DNA from 3 places in the Paenibacillus sp. FSL H7-0716 genome. Region 3 is predicted to be linked to each of the others. Evidence: riboswitches for the same ligand, from Rfam matches in the RefSeq annotation. Region 3 holds a riboswitch; each other region holds the start of a gene.
What was found. Region 3 has a riboswitch for cobalamin ahead of MHH60_RS16740 (S-layer homology domain-containing protein). Riboswitches for the same ligand answer to the same signal wherever they lie in the genome.

Region 1 (7,236 bases), on a different contig from region 3:
TCTGATCTATATATCGCATTCTGCCTTTGATCTGCTCAATCGTTTCTTGAATCGAACCAAGCTCGTTTGCAAAGGCGACCAGATCACTTGATTTCGTTGCTTTTTTCATAAACTCAGTATATTGAGCTTCCATTAACTGCTTTGCCTTCAGGCGCGACTCCAGATCAACATACTCCTCCGAAACATCCTGACCTTGAATACTGCGCTGTAGCGATTCGTGTTTTACTTTTTCCAAATTATTCAGAAAAGGAGAGAACCCGGAGGCAGGCACCTTAAGGATAAACGTCCCCCCTTGCTCATATTGCGACATGTTCTCGTTAAACTCAATAATATATCCTTTAGCCATCGTTACCATGTTGCGGATTTCAGTCTGAGCTTTACCGTAGTCTTCTACTTCCATAGTCAAATTGGCATGATAGATTAGCTTCTTGTTCAACCCTTCCACGACATCACTGCCCGTGAATCCCGCGTTTCCTTGATCCGTGTTCTCTGATGTTAAACCTTTTTCAACTGGGGTTTCGTTGCCTCCCGCTGCTGTCTCAGCTTCTGCTGAGGTGCTCTTATCCGCTAATGTAGCTTTCGAAGATTGCTCAGTGGTTGCTGCAGCAGAATTACTCGTATTTCCGCCGTCACTAGCTAATTTGTCAGCCGCCGAATTGTTATCACCCGAACCACAACCTGCCAATACCACCGCAAGAATTAATAAACATAAGTAATGCAGACCCCATTTGCGCATTCTCATTCCTCCAAAAGTGTAGTGGTTATCCCTAGCATTGTAACGTTACGGAATGTCATGTTCTGTACAGATCTCTTCCGTCTCTCATTTCTTTGACGTCCCAAAACTTGGAAGGTTGCACAGGAATATGGAATTCCGGTAAATTTCTTTTGGTTTTCTTGTTGAATACACAAAAGCCGCATTTCTGCGGCTCTTATTGGACATATTTTTGATGTGGGAGAGAGACCCGAAAGTTAAAGAACTCATTTGCTTACAAACTCATTATTTGGTACAATTACCACGTCTAACCTAGTAAAAAAAGCCAAATACCCTCTATTCATAAAGAATGAGGGCGTGACACGGCTTTGTTGAGACAAGCTCCACCTTGCTGAACAGAGCCGTTCATTGAATGATCCTATCAATTACTATAAGGGGAGGTGAACCCTCATGGCAAAAGACGTAGTTTGTGAAGTTAACTCGTGCACCCACTGGGCAGAAGAGAACAAATGCAGCGCTGAATCGATCTTCGTAGCTTTCCACAGCTCCCAAGAACCAAAACGCGCAGAAGAAACAGATTGCAAAACTTTCGAAAGTAAATAAGTAAATGCCTGAAGGGACCCTCCACGGTTCCTTCTTTTCTTTTTCATTCTAACAAGATTGAGAATTATTATCAAGTAGCTGATATAAAAAAATAAGTGAACTAAAAAGCCAGGGTAATTTACCCTGGCTCTAATTTATTTATGTCTATTTAGAAGCAATAACCCCTGACTTTTCCCTCGCAATAGCCGCAGCTCTTACCATGTTACGTAGTGCATCCTCTGTCTCCTGCCAGCCACGTGTTTTCAGACCGCAATCCGGATTAATCCAGAACTGTTCAGGATCCAGCACCCGCAGCGCACGATCGATATTCGCTGTCATTTCTTCTACAGCCGGAACCCGCGGGCTATGGATGTCATACACTCCAAGACCGATTCCTTTATCATAGTCCTGCTCCTCAAAGCTGATAATCAGCTCTCCATGGCTACGTGAAGTCTCAATGGAGATTACATCAGCATCCATAGCCGATATGGAATCGATCATGTCATTGAATTCGCTATAGCACATATGCGTATGAATTTGTGTCGTTGCCTTCACATGGTTCGTAGCAACGCGGAACGACTTCACTGCCCAGTTCAGGTAATGCTCACGGTCTTCTGCCTTAAGCGGAAGTCCTTCACGTATAGCCGGCTCATCCACTTGAATCATTTCGATACCTGCATCTTCCAGCGCTTTTACTTCATGGCGAAGGGCAAGAGCAATTTGATTGGCCACCTCTTCCCGGCTGAGATCATCACGTACAAATGACCAATTGAGGATCGTTACAGGGCCCGTCAACATTCCTTTAACCGGAAGCTTCGTCAACGATTGTGCATAGACACTTTCTTTTACAGTCATAGGCTGTATAAATGCAACATCCGCGTAGATCACCGGTGGCTTAACGCAACGGGAACCGTAGGATTGAACCCAGCCATTACTAGTAAACAAGTATCCATCCAGCTTTTCTCCGAAAAACTCCACCATATCTGTACGCTCGAACTCACCGTGGACCAGAACATCCAGACCTAGCTTTTCTTGGAAGGTAATTGCATCCGCGATCTGCTCACGAACAAATCCATCATAACGCTCCTGATTCCAGACCCCTTTACGCCATTTCAATCTCGCCTGACGCACTTCTACTGTCTGCGGGAAGCTACCAATTGTAGTGGTTGGCAGAAGTGGAAGCTGCCATTTCTCTTGCTGCACCTTTAAGCGCTCAGCAAAAGGCAGACTGCGTTGGTCCGGTAGAGCTGCAAGTGCAAGCACTTGCTCCGCCACATCCTTACGGCCACGCTCAGGTAGTGCGCGGAATGCTGCAATAGCTTCACGACTAGCGGCCAGCGCTGCTTTAGAAGCTTCTCCTTTATCTGCGAGGGCTGCTCCGAGCAGACTAAGCTCTGCAAGCTTCTCATCGGCAAAAGCTAACGCATTCTTAACTGTCGCCTTCAGCTTCACCTCACCTTGAACGGTGACTGGGACATGCAGCAGACTGCAAGAAGGCTGAAGAATAAGACGATCAAGCGGCACATGAACGCTGAGCTTTTCTACCAGTTGCAGCTTAGCGTCTAAATCGGAACGCCAAATGTTCCGTCCATCAATAATTCCGGCACCCAGCCATTTGTCCTTCGGCCAGCCAAGACGTTCGATAGAAGCCAGATTCGCTCCACCATCGTGCACAAAATCAAGACCCAAGCCTTGAACAGGCAACTCTAGCAGTGCCTCCAGCGGTTCAGCAGCTTCAAAATACGTCTGTAAAATAATATTCAAGCCCGGCACGGAGCCGGCAATTTCTGTGTATATCGAGTTAAGCAGTGTTAATTCTTCTTTACTTATGCCTGTAACAATCGCTGGCTCATCGATTTGTACCCAGCTTACCCCTTCTTGCTTCAGTTCCTGTAGCAGTTGAACATAGACCGGAACAAAACGTGCAGCAATCTTGGCGATATCTGCCGCTGCGTAACCTTTGGACAGCTTAAGGAAGGTATACAGACCTAAAAGTACCGGTTTACCTTCAATCCCTGCCTGCGATTTAGCAAAACGATAAGCCGCTAGAGGTTTATTTTCAGTCAGGCGTGGTGTTTGTGTGCCGATCTCTGGAACGATATAGTGATAGTTCGTATTGAACCATTTGGTCATCTCACAGGCAGTAGCCTCAGCATTACCACGGGCCATTGCAAAATAAAGATCAAGCCCGATGTCGCCGCCATCATACGTGTACCGTGGAGGTACAATTCCAAACATAACAGCCGTATCCAACACATGATCATAAAATGTAAAATCATTTACCGGAATAAGCTCAATTCCTGCCTCTTGCTGGGTCTTCAAATGCTGCAGCTGAATTGCTGCCATTTCGGAGCGGAATTGCTCCTCATTTATTTTCCCCTGCCAGTAGGCTTCCAGTGTCTTTTTCCATTCGCGGTTCTTTCCGATTCTCGGATATCCAAGATTGCTTACTTTTACTTTATTCGTCATCTCGATACACTCCCTCTTCAATCTCTTATTTCAAACTCCAAAGCTACTTGCTTTCCTATAAAAAAGAGCGCCCTTCCCTAAAAAAGTCAAAGGGAAAGACGCCCATGATATACCCATGGTTAACGTCTAACACCTCCCTATCTTCCGTAGGTGAAGCAGTGCTGTTGAAACAGGCAGGTCTCCTGGCTAGCGGCGTCAACATCTTGAGCAGTCTTCCCAGCAGTAGTAAATTGCCAGTGACCTCTGTTGCTCGAGATTCTTCCGTTACAGTGGCGGGACCGCATCGGCTTCGAACCGAATTTCCCTATTAAGCCTACCGAATTACTATTTTCCGGTCAGCACCTGTCTCCGATATCTTTCATCATTTGAGTGTCTTAATCTGATGTCATCATACGTGAAAGCCCCGGCAATCTGCAATAGATTACTGGGGCTTCTGTTATATCGATTCCTTATAACGGACTTAGAAAAATACGAAATATACTACAGCAGCAAGAATTATACGGTATATAGCAAACGGTAAGAGCTTGATACGATTGATCAGTTTTAAGAAGAAACGCATCGATAACAGCGCAAATAGGAAGGCACTAATAAAGCCAGCAATAAAAAACGGCAACGCGTCCATGGTGAAATATTGCCAGTTTTTCATCAGTGACAACAGACTGGCACCTGCCATGATGGGTACTGCCATAATAAACGTAAAATCAGCAGCGGCCCGATGGCTCATCCCGAGGAGTACGCCACCAGAAATCGTCGAGCCCGAGCGTGAAAATCCAGGCCATAACGAAAAACACTGTACAAGACCTACACCAAGTGCCTGTTTGTATGTAATCTGATCTACACTCTCAGTTCTGATCTTCTTCGGCCCAAACAGATCCGCAATAATCATCAATATAGCCCCGATCACTAGACCAATTAACACCGTTGAGGTAGAGAATAAATGCTCATCAATATAATCATTAAACAGAACACCTAACACACCTGCAGGCACTAACCCTACCAGAACCTGAGTCAGCTTGAGATGCCCGCCCTGCTCCATCTGCGGTAGCTCCTCTGTTACAGGATCCAATTGCTTACGGCTGAAACGCTTTAAGCCTAACAAATCAATGAACCGATTTCTAAAAATCACAACAACCGCTAATATTGAACCCAGTTGAATAACTACTTTGAAGGTATTTGCCGTATATTGTCCAAATAACGCCTGTGATTTCAGCCACATATCATCAACAATAATCATATGACCCGTGGAGGATACTGGAGCAAATTCAGTTAAACCTTCAACAAGCCCCAAAATAATGGCTTTAATAATCGTTAATAGCTCCATGTGTTTCCCTCCTTTTTAATAATCATTTCTATTATCAGTCCTCCACCCGCTTAGCCCTCAGTGTTCATTCTCCGGCTGCGTTTGCGGAAGTACAGAAACCCAATAATAACTAATCCGCCAGCAATTAGTACATAGACTACATTGGAGTACACATCCATGTACATGGCAATGTCTTCCCAGGATTCGCCCAAAGCCGCGCCAATAAGCACAAGCAGCAAATTCCATCCCAATGTGCCAATCGTTGTGAAGATCATAAACACTCCAAATTTCATGCCCGACATTCCCGCCGGAATCGAAATCAGACTGCGGACCAGCGGAACCATCCGACAAAACAATACAGTCCAATAGCCATATTTATCAAACCAGGCGTCAGCCTTGTGGATATCTTTTTTACTGATCCGAATTAGGCCACCCCAGCGTTCAACCAGTTTCTCTAACCGGCTCACATCCAATAATCGGCCAATATAATAGAGGATTACTGCACCCAGTAGCGAACCAGCCGTGGCAGCAATAATTACACCAGGGATCGTTAAGCTCGTCGTAGTCGTCATAAATCCTCCAAAGGGCAGGATCACTTCTGAAGGAATTGGTGGAAATATATTTTCAAAGGCCAGCATCAGAAAAATACCGAAGTAACCAAACTGCTCCATAAAATCTGTAATCCATGCTTGCATCTTGTTCCCCCCCATTTCTCATATCAAGTTCTTCTTCAGGTTGCGTAAATAGCGGCTGCGAATAAAAAAGAAGTATAGTCCTTGAACAGCCAAATATCCGAGTAACACCGCGCCTGTCTCCGTTGCGATAGATAAGTAGAACAACCGTTGAAGGGCAATAAAGGCAAACACACTGTGTAAAATAGCTATTCCGACCGGCACAAAAAACAACAAAGCGAGTTGAATCGTAACTATTCGATTGAGTTCTTTATCCGTAAGCCCCATCTTGGACAAAGTGGAATATTGATTGCGATCATGATCAAGATCGGTATATAACCGGAAGTAAAGAAAGCTGCCCGCCGCGATAAAAAAGACAGTGCCCACCAGCAAGGAAGCAAAAAGCATTGTGTTATACAATGTTTTCTGAAGTTCAAACAGCGTGCCGCTGATCACAATCGCATACGGAGAATCACTTTCATAGGACTGTTTACCTTTATGGGCAAGATCAGCTGCGATACCTACCGTCTGTGGAAAATCCTCTACATAAAAACCTGTATAAAGATCCGACTGCACGGGATCAATAGCGCTGTAAAGCTCATCACTGATCACGACACCACTAAAATCCCCGCCATCTCTACCATCCAGCTCCGGCAATAAATATTCGGCGATGGGGACTTGCTCGGTATAACCTATTTCTTTAATGGCAAGTCCTTGCTGCAAGGAATAGACTGCTTTTACTCTGCCTTCTGTTAAACTGCGATCCCGCTGCGATCCAATCATCACCAGACCATCGTTGCCCACCAGAACACGCTCATCTGTTGTGAAACCTGCACGTTGCAGGGCGAGATTATAATCACTGAAAGCAATCAAGGGAAGGCGTAAAGTGCGATCGGGTCCAGTCTGAGCTTCAACCTCAGCATATTTAATCGGAATACTAAGCGCTTCATAAGGGAGTCCGTGCGTCTTGAGCTCTTCCTTAATTTCGTTCAGATGCTGATCAAAAGGTACACCCGCCGGGTTTCCTTTGGCTACATAACCCACTGCTGCGGGATAATCCAATTTCAGCTCTCTGGAAAGTGTATGTATCGATGCAAATACTCCTACGGAAGTGAAGGAGACTGCGGATACAATCGTCACCATAAAAAACATTCGGCCATTCTCTTTCCAGCGGTAGGACAACCCGGATAAAGTGATGATATTCGTACGATGCCAATACAAGCGCCGAATGTCCTTAAGCAGCTTAACCAAACAAATACTTAGCTGGGTATAAAAGAGATACGTCCCGATAACCGTAATTGCAACGACCGGAAACATAACTTTCTCTACGGAAGCAGCTTTTGCAGTAGCCGCCATATAATAACCACTGATCAGCAGTACAGCAGAAATAATAGATAATACAAAGGATACTTTGGGTTCTTCTTCTGCCTTACGCTCTCCCTGAAACATACGCATCAGTGACTCATTGCCAATAAAAACAAAGGTGCAAAGTGATATCAGAA
Region 2 (7,236 bases), on a different contig from region 3:
CTGCCAGTGGCGTTAGAGCAGTCTTTTGCTCAAAATGCTGTGAAGGATTATTTGCTAGAAAAGCTTCAGCTGGAGCATGATCCGGTGGCTTCTGTGGCGGAAATTCATGAAATTGTAGATAAGGCAGAAAAAGATCGCCGCAAAGGAACAGGAGTTGCTCCTAAGGCACTCTCCCTAATGCAGGATCTTGCTGCTTCAGCAGATAGATTCTTACTGAACCGCTTATCGCTTTCTGATATGACGCAGGAGGAGCTTCTGGAGGTAGTTTTTTTACGGTATGGTAATGTTGTCGATTGGCAGCCGCCACTGGATAGGATTAGCAAGCAGAAAGAGAATGCGCTGCGTGCCGCTTACCGCTGGTTTGGTGAAGAGAAGCCAAATGAAGAGATTTTTACAGGATTGTCTCCGCAGGAACTAGATGATGTGCAGCTACTGGGTCGTCGTTTGCTAAAAGAGGCGCGTGTTCTGGAACCCTTTGAACGGCTTCCGCTAGCCTTTTACTATACAACTCAGCGTGAAGGGGGTCCGCTGGATTACGATGCGCTTCTGGAGCTGTTAAAGCGTAAAGCCGGTTCCGACAAAGAAATCATCTATCGGTTTTTTGCTTGGTCGCAAGGCAATCCTTTATTTACGGTTTCGAATAAAAAGCTGCAACCGGGTTACCGTAAGGCGATTCTGAAGTATTTCCTGAGCAGTGATCGTGAAGCGTTCAAGAATCGGGAATTCCGAAAGAACTATGTCGCGGCAGCTCGGCCTGCTCTGCAAAATGTGTACAATGAAGCCCGCTCCCAACTGGCTTCCCCGCTGGCGCGCTGGATCAGCCGCAGCCGATTTCGACTCTTAATCTCCGGCTCCATTACGGGTATTCTGGTGATTATTGCAATTATCGTATTCAGTATGCTGCGTCCGGATGATACGAAGACGGCTCTGCCGGGAACAAGCCCTGAGCCGACCCCTGTTCAGAGTGCAGGCAATGTGCTGCCTCCGGCTTCAGTATACTTGAAGGATCAGAGCGGCGAAGGAGATAAGGGGAGCAGCATATTGGTGTTCACCTTCGCAAGTGCAGATGACTGTGTGCAGTTTCAACCGACTGAGATTAGTTTAATGTCTTCGTCTACAGAGATAGATAAAAGCTTTAAGGTCGCTGCTACGAATGGGACTTGTCCAGTGCCGTCAACGGATGGGACGGATGAGAGAAACGCCGCTGACGAGTCAGATGCCGCTGGCACTACTGGAGGAACAGCAGAAGGTGCAGATGCTACTAATGCTGTAGCTGATGTATCTCCGTCTCCTACGCCTTCCTCTGATGCTGAGGACAGCACTGGGTTGCCTTCCGCAACAGCTGTGACTGAAGGGGAACAACCTTCCTATCAGGTTGAGGTTACATTGGAGCCTGGAGCGACAATTTTAGAGAAAAGTATGATCAAAGCCGGAAGATTTACATTGATCGTAGATCCCGATCCTAATATTCCACCAGCTTCTGATTCAAGTGCTGAACCTTCCCCAACTGCAAGTCCGGAAGGAACAGTCGAATAACAAGCTTTCTGAACAGCAATACCTACCGGCAGGTGGCGTATTGCTGTTCATTTTTTTGCTGCCCTTACTAAGCTTTTCTATAGACATGCTATGTATTAATAGATATGATTATGGATGTCAAAATAAGATACTACATACTGGAAAAGGTGCAGACTCTATCAATCTAGTCGTCTGCTTAAAAGGGAAGTCCGGTGCAAGAGTCCGGCGCGGTCCCGCCACTGTATGTGCGGAGTTTTTCTTCTATAAGCCACTGCCCCGAAGGTAGGGTGGGAAGGTGAAGAACAGCGATGAAGCATCAGCCAGGAGACCTGCCTTTTTCGTGAGCGTTTCTATTCTTCGTGGGGTAAGAATGTGGAACATATACAGATGGACTGTTGGCAGGAAGCAAGCGCCTCAGCCTCGATTTGTAATCTTCCCTGACCGCCCTCTAAAGGGGCGGTCTTTATGTTATGCGTCTTATTCCCAGTAGTACCCATTCTTATACAGAAAGAGGTTAAACAATGAAGAAAATCATGTCTTCCAAGTTTGTAGCACTTGGGCTGGCCTTATTCATGGTCATTTCAATTCTAGGAACATCTCTTGCTCCGGCAGGACAAATATTTGCAGAAGCGAGCGCTGGCTCCGGTCTGGAAGCAACTGCTGCGGAGCGGATTAATGTTGCGGATGCGACTTATGCGGCTGCAGAATATCTCTTGAAAGGTGGCGTGCAATCGGATTGGCAAGCTATTGGATTAGCGCAAGCAGGATATAAGCTGCCAACCAGTTACCATTCAGAGCTTGAGAAAAAAGTAAAGGATGCAGCTGGAAATTTCGCCAATGTAACCGATTATGCTCGAATCGTGCTCGCAGTGAGAGCGATTGGTGCAGATCCTACTAGCTTTGCTGGTAACGGAACGACTCCTGGCTATAATCTGATTGAGAAAATTTATAATAACAGCAAGCTCAGTGAACAGACGCTAAATAATCCGGTATATGCTTTACTTGCGCTGGATTCTGGTAAATATAATATCCCGAGTGACGCGAAATGGACGGCGGATAAGCTCCTTACGGAGATTCTCTCCAAACAGAATCCGGATGGGGGCTTTGCATTAACCTCAGGCGCAAGTGAGCCTGATATGACAGCGATAACCTTGACGGCTCTGGCGGCACATAAAAATAATCCCGAAGCCTACTTAGCAGGGCTACAAGCCGTAGCTTGGTTATCTGCAGCTCAAGATAGCCATGGGGGTTACGGTGACAGTGCTGAAAGTAGCGCACAAGCAATCCTTGGACTCACATCCTTTGGAGTTGATCCTAGTGGATTAGAATACACCAAAAACAAAGTGGATCTAATGGAGAACCTGCTTAGCTATCGTCTAGCTGATGGTAGCTTCACCCATAGCCGTGGTGGAAGCAGTAATGTTCTGGCGACAGAGCAAGGACTTCAGGCGCTGGTTGCGTATAATTTGCTGTATAAAGGAAGCAACAGTAAGCTATACGATTTTTCCAAATCCTCCATTCAGAGCTCACTAATCTACGCCCCTGTAACGATTGAGGGACCACGGGCCACGTTGGCACAAGGGTACGCCTATGCTGGCAACGCACTTGGAGCGTTAGAGAAGCTGGCGCTTCAAACGAACTTGCCGATCACGAATCCTTCGGGCAGTTATGTGACTGGCATCGGAAGTATTGCTGCTGGAAGCTTTGGTGGTTATGACGGATGGATGTATGTTGTATCACGTGACGGAAAATGGATGAATCCCGATGTAGGCATGAGTGATTTTGTACTTAAAGATTCAGATCAGGTACTGGTTTATTATGCCGGAGATGACACTAAGCTTGTGGATTCCGTTACGCTTTCCAAGGCAAATCTTAAAGAGGGCGATTCTTTTACCGTCACTGTAACTAGTAAGACGTGGAAATGGGACGCTGCTACAAACACTTCCTCTCCTGTAACTGCAAAAGCTGCGGGTGTTCAGGTCGAAATTGGAGCTCAGACGGTAACGACGAATGCTAAAGGTGAGGCCGTATTCTCAGGAAATGTGCCCGCAAGTGACTATACACTGACTGTAACTGGCTACCGTGAAGGCAAAGCCCCAACGATTGCTAAATATACAAAAGCTCTAAAAGTGATTTCTAAGAATGTAACAGCTTCGCTAACCGTTGAAGGCCCGGAAGGGTTGATTAGTGAGGGGACTTTGAAAGCCTCCAATGCCCTTGAAGCGTTGCAACAACTAGGGTCTACCGATGATTTTAAAGTAGATATCACCAAATCGTCTTATGGCAACTTTGTATCAGGTATCCATGGAGTTTCGCAAGGTACTTACGACGGATGGTGGAGCTTCGTGGTATCACGCGGCGGGGAGTGGATATATCCAAGTGTGGGTATGGATGCGTTCGAACTACAGGAATCCGATCGTGTGCTTGTCTATTATGCAGGAGAAAATACACAGGTTGTAGATTCTGTGGTGCTTTCCCCATCACAGCCAAAAGCTAATGAAGCTTTTACTGTAAAGGTTTCACAGAAAAAGTGGGTGTGGAATCAGGAAAGCTTCACTTCTGATCCGGTTACCTCACCGGCTGCAGGTGTGCAGGTTTCGATTGGTGATAAGAAGGTAATCACGAATGAACAAGGTGTGGCTGTTGTTGATGGCGGTCTCCCAGCAAATAGCTATACAATAACTGTTACCGGTTATGCTAAAGACAGCGTACCGAGCGTAGCGCGTTATACTCAGTCTCTGACTGTCGGATCCTCTGTTATTGCTCCAGTTAAAGCTACCGCTACCCTTTCAGTGATTGGAGATAGCCGGAAAGGAACCATCCTAGCCAGTACAACAGTAGCTCTAAAAGAGGGCGAAACGGCTTATAGCTTATTAGTCAGTCAATTAGGCACTAAGGTAGTATCATCCGGCAACGCTGGAAGCATCTACGTGAAATCTATTGACGGGTTGGCTGAATTTGATGGAGGCCCAAGCAGCGGATGGAAGTATAAAACGAACCGGGATGCTGATCCAAGCATCAGTGCAGACAGTTATATTTTGCAGAACGGTGATACTTTGTACTGGTACTATACCTCTGGAGAATAAGGAAGAGGAATGATTAATTAGGCGGGCACAGGGATTCGGAGTAATAGCGGATCGGGTGCCCGCCCTTTTATTTTTTTGGAAAAGTCGTTTTATGACAATATATACTTTTATTCGACACAATATTTAAAAAATCATCAAACTCTTAGCCCTTCCGACCGATAAAAATAGATAGATCATAAGATAATGTGAAGGCGGAGTGTAGATGAAAAATTTGAAAGTGAAATACAAAATAGGGTTGCTTTTGGTATTTGCTGTAATCATGGTGAATGTTGTAGGTGGCATAGGCATCATCACGATGACCCGAATGGCCGAAAAAACAAATGAGACATATAATGAAAATTTATTGCCTGTTTCTTACGTAGGGCAGATGCGTACGAATAATCGGGCTATTGAATCCTATCTTTTGGAGCGTTTGATTAGCGTAAATGCCAGCAAAAACAAAGAACTTTCTGAGAGTATTCAAGTGAAGGTTCAGGATAATAATGAACTTATGAACAAGGTGAAAGCGATTCAGTATAATGATCCTGCTATTGTAAGTAAAATCAAAGAGTATGAGTCCTTTTTGCCAGATTATCGTGCACAGCGGGATAACATTATAAAGATTGCTGATAGTAATCATAATCAAGAGGCCTATAAAGTATTTTCAGGCGAATTTAACGAATCCCGTGAAAAAATGATCAACCTACTTAAAGGAATTAGTGATTCTTTGCTTAAAGATGCTGATGAACACAATTCAGATTCCATGGCAACCGCTAAAAGCATGCGGGTAAACAATACCATAATGATTACGTTCGCCTGGGTGATTTGTTTCGTAATTAGTATTGCAATTATTCGACTGATAACAAAACCCCTTAAAGAACTGCAAGGACTAATGAAGCGGGCAGAAGATGGAGATTTGACCGTGGTAGCAACGTACACCGCCAAGGATGAGATCGGCCAAATTAACAGTTCATTTAACAATATGCTGCAGGGCTTGCGGAAGATGATGCAAGGGATTGCAGAGAGTGCAGAACTGCTGTCAGCTTCATCGGAAGAGATGAGCGCTAGTGCTGAGCAGACCTCATTGGCTTCACAAATGATCGCTGTATCTTCTGGAGAGATTGCCGCGGGTTTTGATGAACAGACAGAGAGCATTAACAATACAACACGTTCCATAAAAGCAATGACCAATGATATTGCAGCCGTAGAGGGCAGCAGCTATGAAATGTCGGATCTAATGGGCGTAGTTTCCGGTTCATCGGATCGTGGAGTAGAGGCTGTAGACCAAATCATTGTGCAGATGAAGGAAATTGACCTCAGTGTAACTCAGAGTCAGGAGATTGTTTCTAATCTGGGGACATTGTCACAAGAGATTAATACAATTATTACAACGATTAACGGTATTGCTACACAGACGAATCTGCTTGCGCTCAACGCTTCTATAGAAGCAGCACGGGCCGGTGAGCATGGACGGGGATTTGCTGTAGTTGCTGGAGAAATTCGTAATCTGGCGGAAGCAACTAGAAATAGTTCTTTGCGGGTTACAGATATTATTACACATATCCAAAAGCAAACCGAAAGCGCAGTAGAATCCATGGCTTTGGGTACTGAGCTAGTCACCAATGGCGTAGTTCAAAGTCATCTGGTATCTCAAGCGTTTCATGAGATTCAGACTTCCATTAAAGAAGCTACCTTACAGACAGCCGAAATTAGAGAAGCGGTTGCTCATGTAGCCATGGAATCACAAGGTGTGGCAGCAGCTATGGAACAGGTCAACGTTATATCTAGTAAAGGCGCAGAAGGTGTTCAGGACACAAGTGCAGCGAGTCAGGAGCAACTATCCGCAATGGAGGAAATGTCGGCTTCAGCTCAGTATTTAGCGGTGCTCGCAGAAGATCTGCAAAAGACATTGTCCAGCTTCAAACTATAGGCTTCATAATATTGTTAAAACCAGCAGAGCAGCGGTTCTCCAGTAACGGAGATCGCTGCTCTGCTGTTTGTGGTTTTAGCAGATTGGGAGCAAGTGCGAGCCAGTTGATCCCAGTTGGTCAAGGGGGATAGATGTAAGCGGACTCAGCAGCTCAGGAGCGGATAGATGTAAGCTGGACTCAGTAGGTCAGGAGCGGATAGACGTAAGCTGGACTCAGTAGGTCAGGAGCGGATAGACGTAAACTGGACTCAGTAGGTTGCGGGCAAACATATGCTATGTGGGCTCCAGCGACAACAGTGGCAAGACGAAGGGAAGGAAACAATAAAAACCTTGGAGATGATCGGTATGCTCATACCTCGTAACCTGTAACCCGTAACCCGTACCCCGTACCCCGTACCCCGTACCCCGTACCCCGTAACCCTATTGTCCCCGGCTGTTCTCTAGTTTTTTAAACACACTATCTACTTGATATTCCCCAGTTTAATGTCATCTGAATCCGATGCATGGGCTCATGATCATCCCCAAAGGCTATCGGACTCAGCCGCCGCTATTTACATATCTATCGCCATTGGAGCGAAGTTTCGGACTCCAGTGCAGCTATTGGTGTGGAAAACACTGATAACTGGTGTTTTTTGTACCAATAGCGGCTATGTGGTCCGATAACACCCGAAACAGAGGCAAATCCAGCAATTAAGGTCATCTGGGTCCGATAGCATGGGCTCTTAC
Region 3 (7,236 bases):
ACAGTAATAATTTAGACTTCTATTACTATAAAGGATACTTCTTAGGGGAACTCGGGAGATATGAGGAAGCTCTGGCAGCCTATCAACAGGCACTTACTATTGATCCAGATGACCTTGATTTCTACTTCTATACCGCAAATGCCTACCGAATGATGAAGCGATCCGAGCAAGCGTTAGCAGAGTATGACAAAGCGATAGAACGTGATCCTGGCGAAAGCTTCTTCCGCTATCATAAATCCAACTATTTAAGAGAGTTGGGCAGGCATGAGGAAGCGGTCAAAGTTATGGATCAGCTTCTGGAACAGCAGCCTGGACGGTATGATTTCTCGTTCCATAAGGCGAACAGCTTGAGATCACTTGGCCGGCATCAAGAGGCAGTTGAGGCGATTGAGAACGCAATTGCTAACGATCCGAGCAATCCTTTATATCATCATCATAAGGCTCAGTCACTTGGTTTACTTGGTAATCATGAAACGGCCATTCAAGAAATAGATATTGCTATCAGCTATAATCCTGCCAATCCGGATTTTCACTCCGCAAAGGAACAATTTCAGCTGGCCCTTAAACGCTAATAAATGAGGATCAACTGATCCGTCAGGAGGAATGGAATGAGTAAATTTATAGTTGTAGCCATTGGCGGTAATTCATTGGTGAAAGACAATGGCCGCGATTCTATAGAGGATCAATCTGAGGCAGTACGTGAAATTGCTGTCAATATCGCTGATCTGGTGCAAGCAGGAAACGATGTGGTGGTTACTCACGGTAACGGTCCACAGGTTGGATTCGAGCTGAGACGAAGCGAGGTGGCTTCGGAAGTCACTGGAATGGATGTTACTCCGTTGGTCAATTGCGTGGCGGGCACGCAAGGGGGCATAGGCTATTTAATTCAGCAGGCCTTAACAAATGAATTTATTCATCGCAGATTAGACAAGAAGGTTGCCACAGTTATTACTCAGGTCGAGGTTAGCAAAAATGATCCGAATTTTCAGTCTCCCTCGAAACCAGTGGGCTCCTTCTTCACGCTTGAGCAAGCAGAGGAGATGAAGCGTGCCAAGCCAGATTGGGTCATCATTGAGGATTCAGGTCGAGGTTACCGCCGTGTTGTTCCATCACCTAAGCCGATAGATATCGTTGAAAAAGATGTCATTAAATCACTCATTGAGACGGGTTATGTGGTGATTGCTGTTGGCGGAGGCGGGATTCCTGTGATCAAAACCGAAAATAATACCTACGAAGGTATCGATGCGGTCATTGACAAAGACTTTGCTACAAGTCTGCTGGCCGAACAGATCGATGCAGAATCGCTGATCATTACAACAGGAGTTCCTCAGGTATGTGTGAATTTCGGTACGCCTGAGCAGAAGGCTCTTGAAGAAGTTACAGCGGTAGAAATGTTGGTATATGCGGAGCAGGGTCATTTTCCTGCCGGCAGTATGCAGCCTAAAATTGAAGCAAGTCTTAGCTTTTTGAAAAAAGAGGGACGTAGAGTTATCATTACTAATCCGGAAAATATGAAAGCTGCGATGAGCCAACAGGCTGGCACACATATTGTAAATTAATAAGATCTGATTTATCTCATCATTTCATGGAGACCGCCACTGATCTAAATCAGGGCGGTTTTTTGACATATTCATGAATTGTTATCTAACTGTTGCTTTCATATGGCCATATTCTGGTGAATAAAAGGAAGATAAGAGGTAAAACTATGTCCACTATAGAGAAAATAATACATTAAAATGCGGGGGTAAAAGATGATATCGAATAAAGGAACAACACAACGTTTTTCCAGGGCTACAATTCTTTGTTGTATTTGTGCATGTACGGTATTGCTAAGTGGATGCACTAAAGCAGCAGATGAGACTCAAGTGCCTACTCCAACAGCTCAAGTAGAATCCGCAGCACCTTCTGCCGAAGCAACTACACCTGTACCTACGAATAATGCAACAGAACAACCCCTAACATCTACGGCACCCGGCTCAAATACTGGGAAACTTCCAGAGGGGGTTAGCATTCAGAGAGTTATCAAGGTGGTTTCGTTAAAAGATAACTATCATAAAAAGGTTGAGCTGCTAACTGACGGAGGCAAGCGGGTCACCATTACAGATCCGAATCAAAAGATTGTTTTGCAGCAGATTGAATATGACGGAAGGATCACTGCGGTTAAGGGTAAACAGGTTACCGTTCAAGTGGAGGGCGGTAAAGAGCAAACCTTAACGATTCCTGATCATATAGTCATTGAAGATGAAGACAAGCTCGGATTGAATAATGGCGTTGAAATCGAGTGGACGGTAAATGCAGAGGGACAAATCGAAAGTGTGGAGTTGGACGATTAAAAATTTACCGAGGTGAGCTGGATGAAATTTTTAATCGTACTTGGTAGTATTCTTGTTCCCATTGTTATGCTGATGTTACAGGGTAAATCGATAAAGTGGCGTATGGTTTTTAATGTTGTTTCGGTCTTAAGTGCGATTATCTTTGGAAATATTTCCGCCTTGGCAATTTACGAGATATTAAGAGATCATGCTGTGTTTATGACCTCGATCCATGCGATATTTTTGAATCCAATGTTTCTTATTACCGGAGCCTATCTTGGCGTATATTTAATTTATCGGTTGATGATAATTTCGTATGATGAGGTTTATATGTGATGGGTAGAATACAAATAGGGATGTTCCCTGAAGGGACACCCCTATTTGTGTTGTTGACAGGACCGATGCTTAAGAGGACTTTCCTACAACGGTTGTTCCGCTCTTCGTGATCTTGTAGGTGATAATATCCCCATTCCAGAAGTGGAACTTCAGAATAACCTCGCCGTCTTTAACATCTTTAAAGAACGCGGGAAGCAGCTTGATTTCTTTAGTGTTATAAGAAGGTGAGAAGGTATTGCCGAATTCCTTAAATGGAGTCCAGTCCTGCGGACCTGCATTGCCACCAGCGGTATATACAGCTTCCATTGTGGCAAGCTGGTTACCATTAAAGGTGGTCGGAATGGCAAAGGATTCAGTCGTGCCTTTTGCATCGCTTAATTTAGCTGTGTCATACACAATGACCTTAAGTCTCCACGCAACACCCTTGTTGAATTTCAGAGTCAGCACGGCATTTTCACCGTATTTTTGGGAAGCTGTGAGCTTTTTGAGTTGACTGGCTTTGAGGATGAGCTCCTCACCATTTAAGGTGTAATCTTTACCTTTGGTCAGATATTTTCCGTTGGCACTAATGGTGGTTAGCTTATTGCCGTTCAGGTTTAGCTTAACCTTGGTATCTTTGATTTGTGCCCCTTTTTTTAGGTAGACCAAATCGCTTTCGGTGCTGGAGGAACGCTCCTTCAGACCAGACATTAATACATTGTGGAGTTCAGGGTCAGACCACTTATAAGTTTTACGGTTGAAATGCTGCCCGTTATCCCAGAGCATGGAAGTCATTTTCTTTTCTTTCAAATAATAAGTCAGATACTCGAAGAATTTAAGCTTCTCGCCCTGTTCAATCACACCCGTGTCTTTATCGAAACCTAATAAACCAAATTCGCCGACGATGACAGGGATGCCTTTAGCTACAAATGTATTGTAAACGTTATCAAAAGTTTGAGTGATATCGTTTTTTGTATCTTTTTCAAACGTGGTGTAGCCGGCAATGTTCACACTAAAAGGCCAGAAGCCATAGAAGTGAACGGTCGCAATAATATTTGGATCGTTCAGAGCCGTAATCGTCTTATAGAGATGATCCATTCTTGTTTGCGTAGGTGAAGACTCTAATGAAGGTAATACAAGTGGGCGGAGGTCGTTTTTCCCACCGGATTTCCGCACGATTTGATAGAAGGAGTTATTAAGTTCAGTAAGCATTTGCTCCATTTTTGCTTCGTCTGTGCTTCCACCATCGGTGAACCGAGGTTCATTTATGCTCTCGAACATCAGCTTATCGGATTTGTCCTTGAAGCGATCGGCAATTTGAGTCCAAGCTGCATTATAACGTGCCAGCGTTTCATCGTGTTTTTCTTCCATATGGCTTACCCATAGCCAGGAATCGTGATGGACATTAATCATGACATAAAGCTTGGCGTCCAGTGCCCAGCCGACAACTTCTTCCACACGGTCGAGGTAGGCCTTTTCTAGGGTATAGTCTGGTGCCGCACCCATGTGAGTATCCCAGGTCACAGGAATCCGAATGCTTTTATAGCCTTGAGCGGCGATCTTTTTAATAAGATCTTGGGTCACACGTGGATTGCCCCAGGAGGTTTCATCCTCACCTGTAGCATCTAAAGTATTGCCAAGGTTCCATCCGGGCTGCATTTCGTCTACATAGGATTGGATCTTACTCTTTGGCGCTGCCTTAGCTTGTTGCTCGTCCTTAGTTGCAGCTGCGGCCATGGATGAGAACAGAGAGAGCAGAAGAGCGGTGACAAGTGTCAATGATAAGAAGGATTTCTGGATTCGCGTAGTCATTGAATTCTCCTTTGTGAGATAATTTAGGATGCTTGGACCTGGCTTTGACGCTGTACTTGGTGGTTAGATGAACACAAACACCTCCATTTTTATTTTGTAAACGCTTTCTTAATATACCCTAACATAGAATACACTTAGCGAGTACCTTACTAATTTGTGGTAAATTCATATAAGAATTAGTGATTTAAACTGATTTCCCCCACAGTTGGATAAAGAAATTATTTAAATAACCCCTAGTCGTAGAAATTGGTTATTCAATAGGATTATCTCTAGCTGCCCGTTATACAAAAAAGAAATATAACATGACAAAAGCATATATATTAGTTATGATGAAGCATGAAAATTTAAAATTAGAAATAGGTGCCAACTATGATAGTTGCGGAAGTACAATCATAGATTGGTTAAATGGAAAGCGGGTGTGAATCCCGCGCGGTCCCGCCGCTGTGAAAGAGGAGTCCTTGCAAAATGCCACTGGGAAACTGGGAAGGCAGCAAGGGTGATGATACTTGAGCCAGAATATCTGCCTTTTTCTGTTACACCATCAAACTCTACGATCGATAGAGAGGTGCTTGAATAGTGTTGGCCAGCGATTATTGTGGTTCACTATCTTAACCTCTTGACGTTTATGTTGAGTGGTTTTTTTGTGGTTATAAGAAAAGTTTATTCTGTTTTTTATCATAGGTATGAAGGGAAGGGTTATGGAAAAATGAAGAAAAATAAGTTTTTAGCGTGGTTACTAATTGTAGCTGTATTTATTACGACATTCTCTACAAGTGTAATCCCGGCTCAAGCAGATGGAGCAAGCTCTACCCTTAAAGGGTATGTATCTGTATCCGTAGAGAAATTCTCCTTAGGCCAAGGGTATATTAAGGAACCTATTAAAGTTCCGATTTATGAAGGCGATAATGGCGCATCTTTAATAACACGTGCGCTAGGTGATGGGAATTATAGATATTTAGGAAATATAGATAGTGGTTTTTATTTATCAGAAGTTAAAGATAGTGGCAGAAGTGAAGTCAATATTCCACAATATATTTTAGATATGATTTCAGCCGATGGGAAAACAGTCGGCACTAAAGCAGACCCAGAGTGGTTAAGTCAGTTTGACTATACCTCCATGTCGGGTTGGATGTATGCAGTAAATAATGTGTTTCCTCCGTTTGGGATGACCGATTATAAGCCTCAAGACGGTGACATCATTCGAACTCAGTTCACCACTTATGGTTATGGTTCTGATCTTGGCGGCTGGGGGGAAATCCCAGTTCAACTTGCCAATAAGGATGCTTTAACTGCAGAAATCGCCGAGATTAACAGTGCCCCTAATAAAGAAACTATTTTGGACAGACCAGTAGTGCAATCGGCAGTTTATCAAGCCTATTCCGTGCTCGAAAACATGGCAAGCTCTCAAATAAGTGTAGATCATGCGCTTGTCGGTCTTAACAATGCATTAGACATAGAACCCCCTGTTATTACAGTAAGTGGCATACAAGATAAACAGGAAGTATCCAATAAAGAAATAAGCTTCAAAGTAGCTGTCACCGACAATGTATATAGTGACATTACTCCAGAAGTGAAGCTGAATGGAGTTACTTTATCACCTGCAACTGGGGAGTACAAAGCTACTCTGAATTCAGGCAGTAATGCAATTACTGTAACGGCTCTTGACGGAGCTGGAAACAAAACAAATGTAACTTATCAGGTTACTTACAAACTGGAAACTACAGTTGCCGTCAAACAACAGTTAGATAAAAACCTTGCTTATATTTTAAATACTGTAAAGAATCCAACGTTCGGAACAGGTAGCGGAGAATGGTCAATCCTTTCTTTGGCTCGGGCGAACTATACAGTACCTAACGGTTATTACGATCTTTATTACAACAATGTAGCAACGAAAATAGCATCAACCATTAAAACGGATGGAAAACTCGACGCCAATAAAAGCACAGAGAATTCCAGAGCAATATTAGGACTTACCTCTATCGGAAAAGATATCACAAATGTTGCGGGATATGATCTGAGAAAAGCACTGGCTGATTATCAATATATCCAGAAGCAAGGCAATAATGGTCCGATTTTTGCTCTGATCGCGTTAGATAGCCATAACTATGAGATTCCTGTAGTTGATGGAGTTACAGAACAGACCACAAGAGAAAAACTGGTTCAGTACATTTTAGATAAAGAGGTTAAAAAAGGTACAGCAGAGGCCGGTGGCTGGGCATTAGGCGTAACCAAAGCCGATGTCGATATGACTGCGATGGCAATGCAAGCTCTTGCACCTTATTATGCAACCCGTGATGATGTAAAAGCTGCCGTGGATCGGGCCATCCAATGGCTGTCCGATAACCAAAACAATCAAGGCGGATTTACAAGCTGGGGAAGCACTAGCAGCGAGAGTATCTCGCAGGTAATTGTAGCCTTAACTGGTGTAGGCGTAGATCCGCACACGGACGCTAGATTTGTTAAAAGTGGAAATTCGCTTATTGATGCATTACTTAGCTTTGCTGCACCTGAGGGTGGATTTAAACATATCCTCACAGGCAAAGTGGACAATATGGCAACGGACCAAGGTACGTATGCACTTGTGTCTTATGATCGTCTAATCAATCATAGCAGCCGTCTCTTTGATATGAATGATGTGCAATTAGAACAACCTACTACTGTTGTAGCCAAACAACAATTAAATAAAAGCCTTGCCTATATTCTAAACACTGTAAAGAATCCGTCGTTTGGTACAGGTAGTGGAGAATGGTCGATTCTATCTTTAGCACGGGCGAACTATACAGTGCCTAACGGTTAT

Region 1: another riboswitch for cobalamin. It lies ahead of metE (5-methyltetrahydropteroyltriglutamate--homocysteine S-methyltransferase); the one in region 3 lies ahead of MHH60_RS16740 (S-layer homology domain-containing protein).
Region 2: another riboswitch for cobalamin. It lies ahead of MHH60_RS27950 (DUF4430 domain-containing protein); the one in region 3 lies ahead of MHH60_RS16740 (S-layer homology domain-containing protein).

The regions. Positions count from the first base shown of each region.
Region 1 covers NZ_JBBODA010000002.1:326,368-333,603, forward strand. Annotated here, with positions in the region: gene MHH60_RS04340 (DUF4349 domain-containing protein) at 1-736, opposite strand, end outside; gene MHH60_RS04345 (DUF1540 domain-containing protein) at 1,163-1,315, shown strand; gene metE (5-methyltetrahydropteroyltriglutamate--homocysteine S-methyltransferase) at 1,460-3,763, opposite strand; cobalamin riboswitch at 3,919-4,124, opposite strand; gene MHH60_RS04355 (undecaprenyl-diphosphate phosphatase) at 4,224-5,084, opposite strand; gene MHH60_RS04360 (DedA family protein) at 5,135-5,758, opposite strand; gene MHH60_RS04365 (FtsX-like permease family protein) at 5,777-7,236, opposite strand, start outside.
Region 2 covers NZ_JBBODA010000035.1:37,353-44,588, forward strand. Annotated here, with positions in the region: gene MHH60_RS27945 (GAP1-N2 domain-containing protein) at 1-1,536, shown strand, start outside; cobalamin riboswitch at 1,664-1,866, shown strand; gene MHH60_RS27950 (DUF4430 domain-containing protein) at 2,037-4,601, shown strand; gene MHH60_RS27955 (methyl-accepting chemotaxis protein) at 4,804-6,510, shown strand.
Region 3 covers NZ_JBBODA010000012.1:62,413-69,648, reverse strand. Annotated here, with positions in the region: gene MHH60_RS16765 (tetratricopeptide repeat protein) at 1-572, shown strand, start outside; gene MHH60_RS16760 (carbamate kinase family protein) at 609-1,559, shown strand; gene MHH60_RS16755 (hypothetical protein) at 1,752-2,333, shown strand; gene MHH60_RS16750 (transposase) at 2,400-2,648, shown strand; gene MHH60_RS16745 (cellulase family glycosylhydrolase) at 2,718-4,439, opposite strand; cobalamin riboswitch at 4,781-4,981, shown strand; gene MHH60_RS16740 (S-layer homology domain-containing protein) at 5,146-7,236, shown strand, end outside.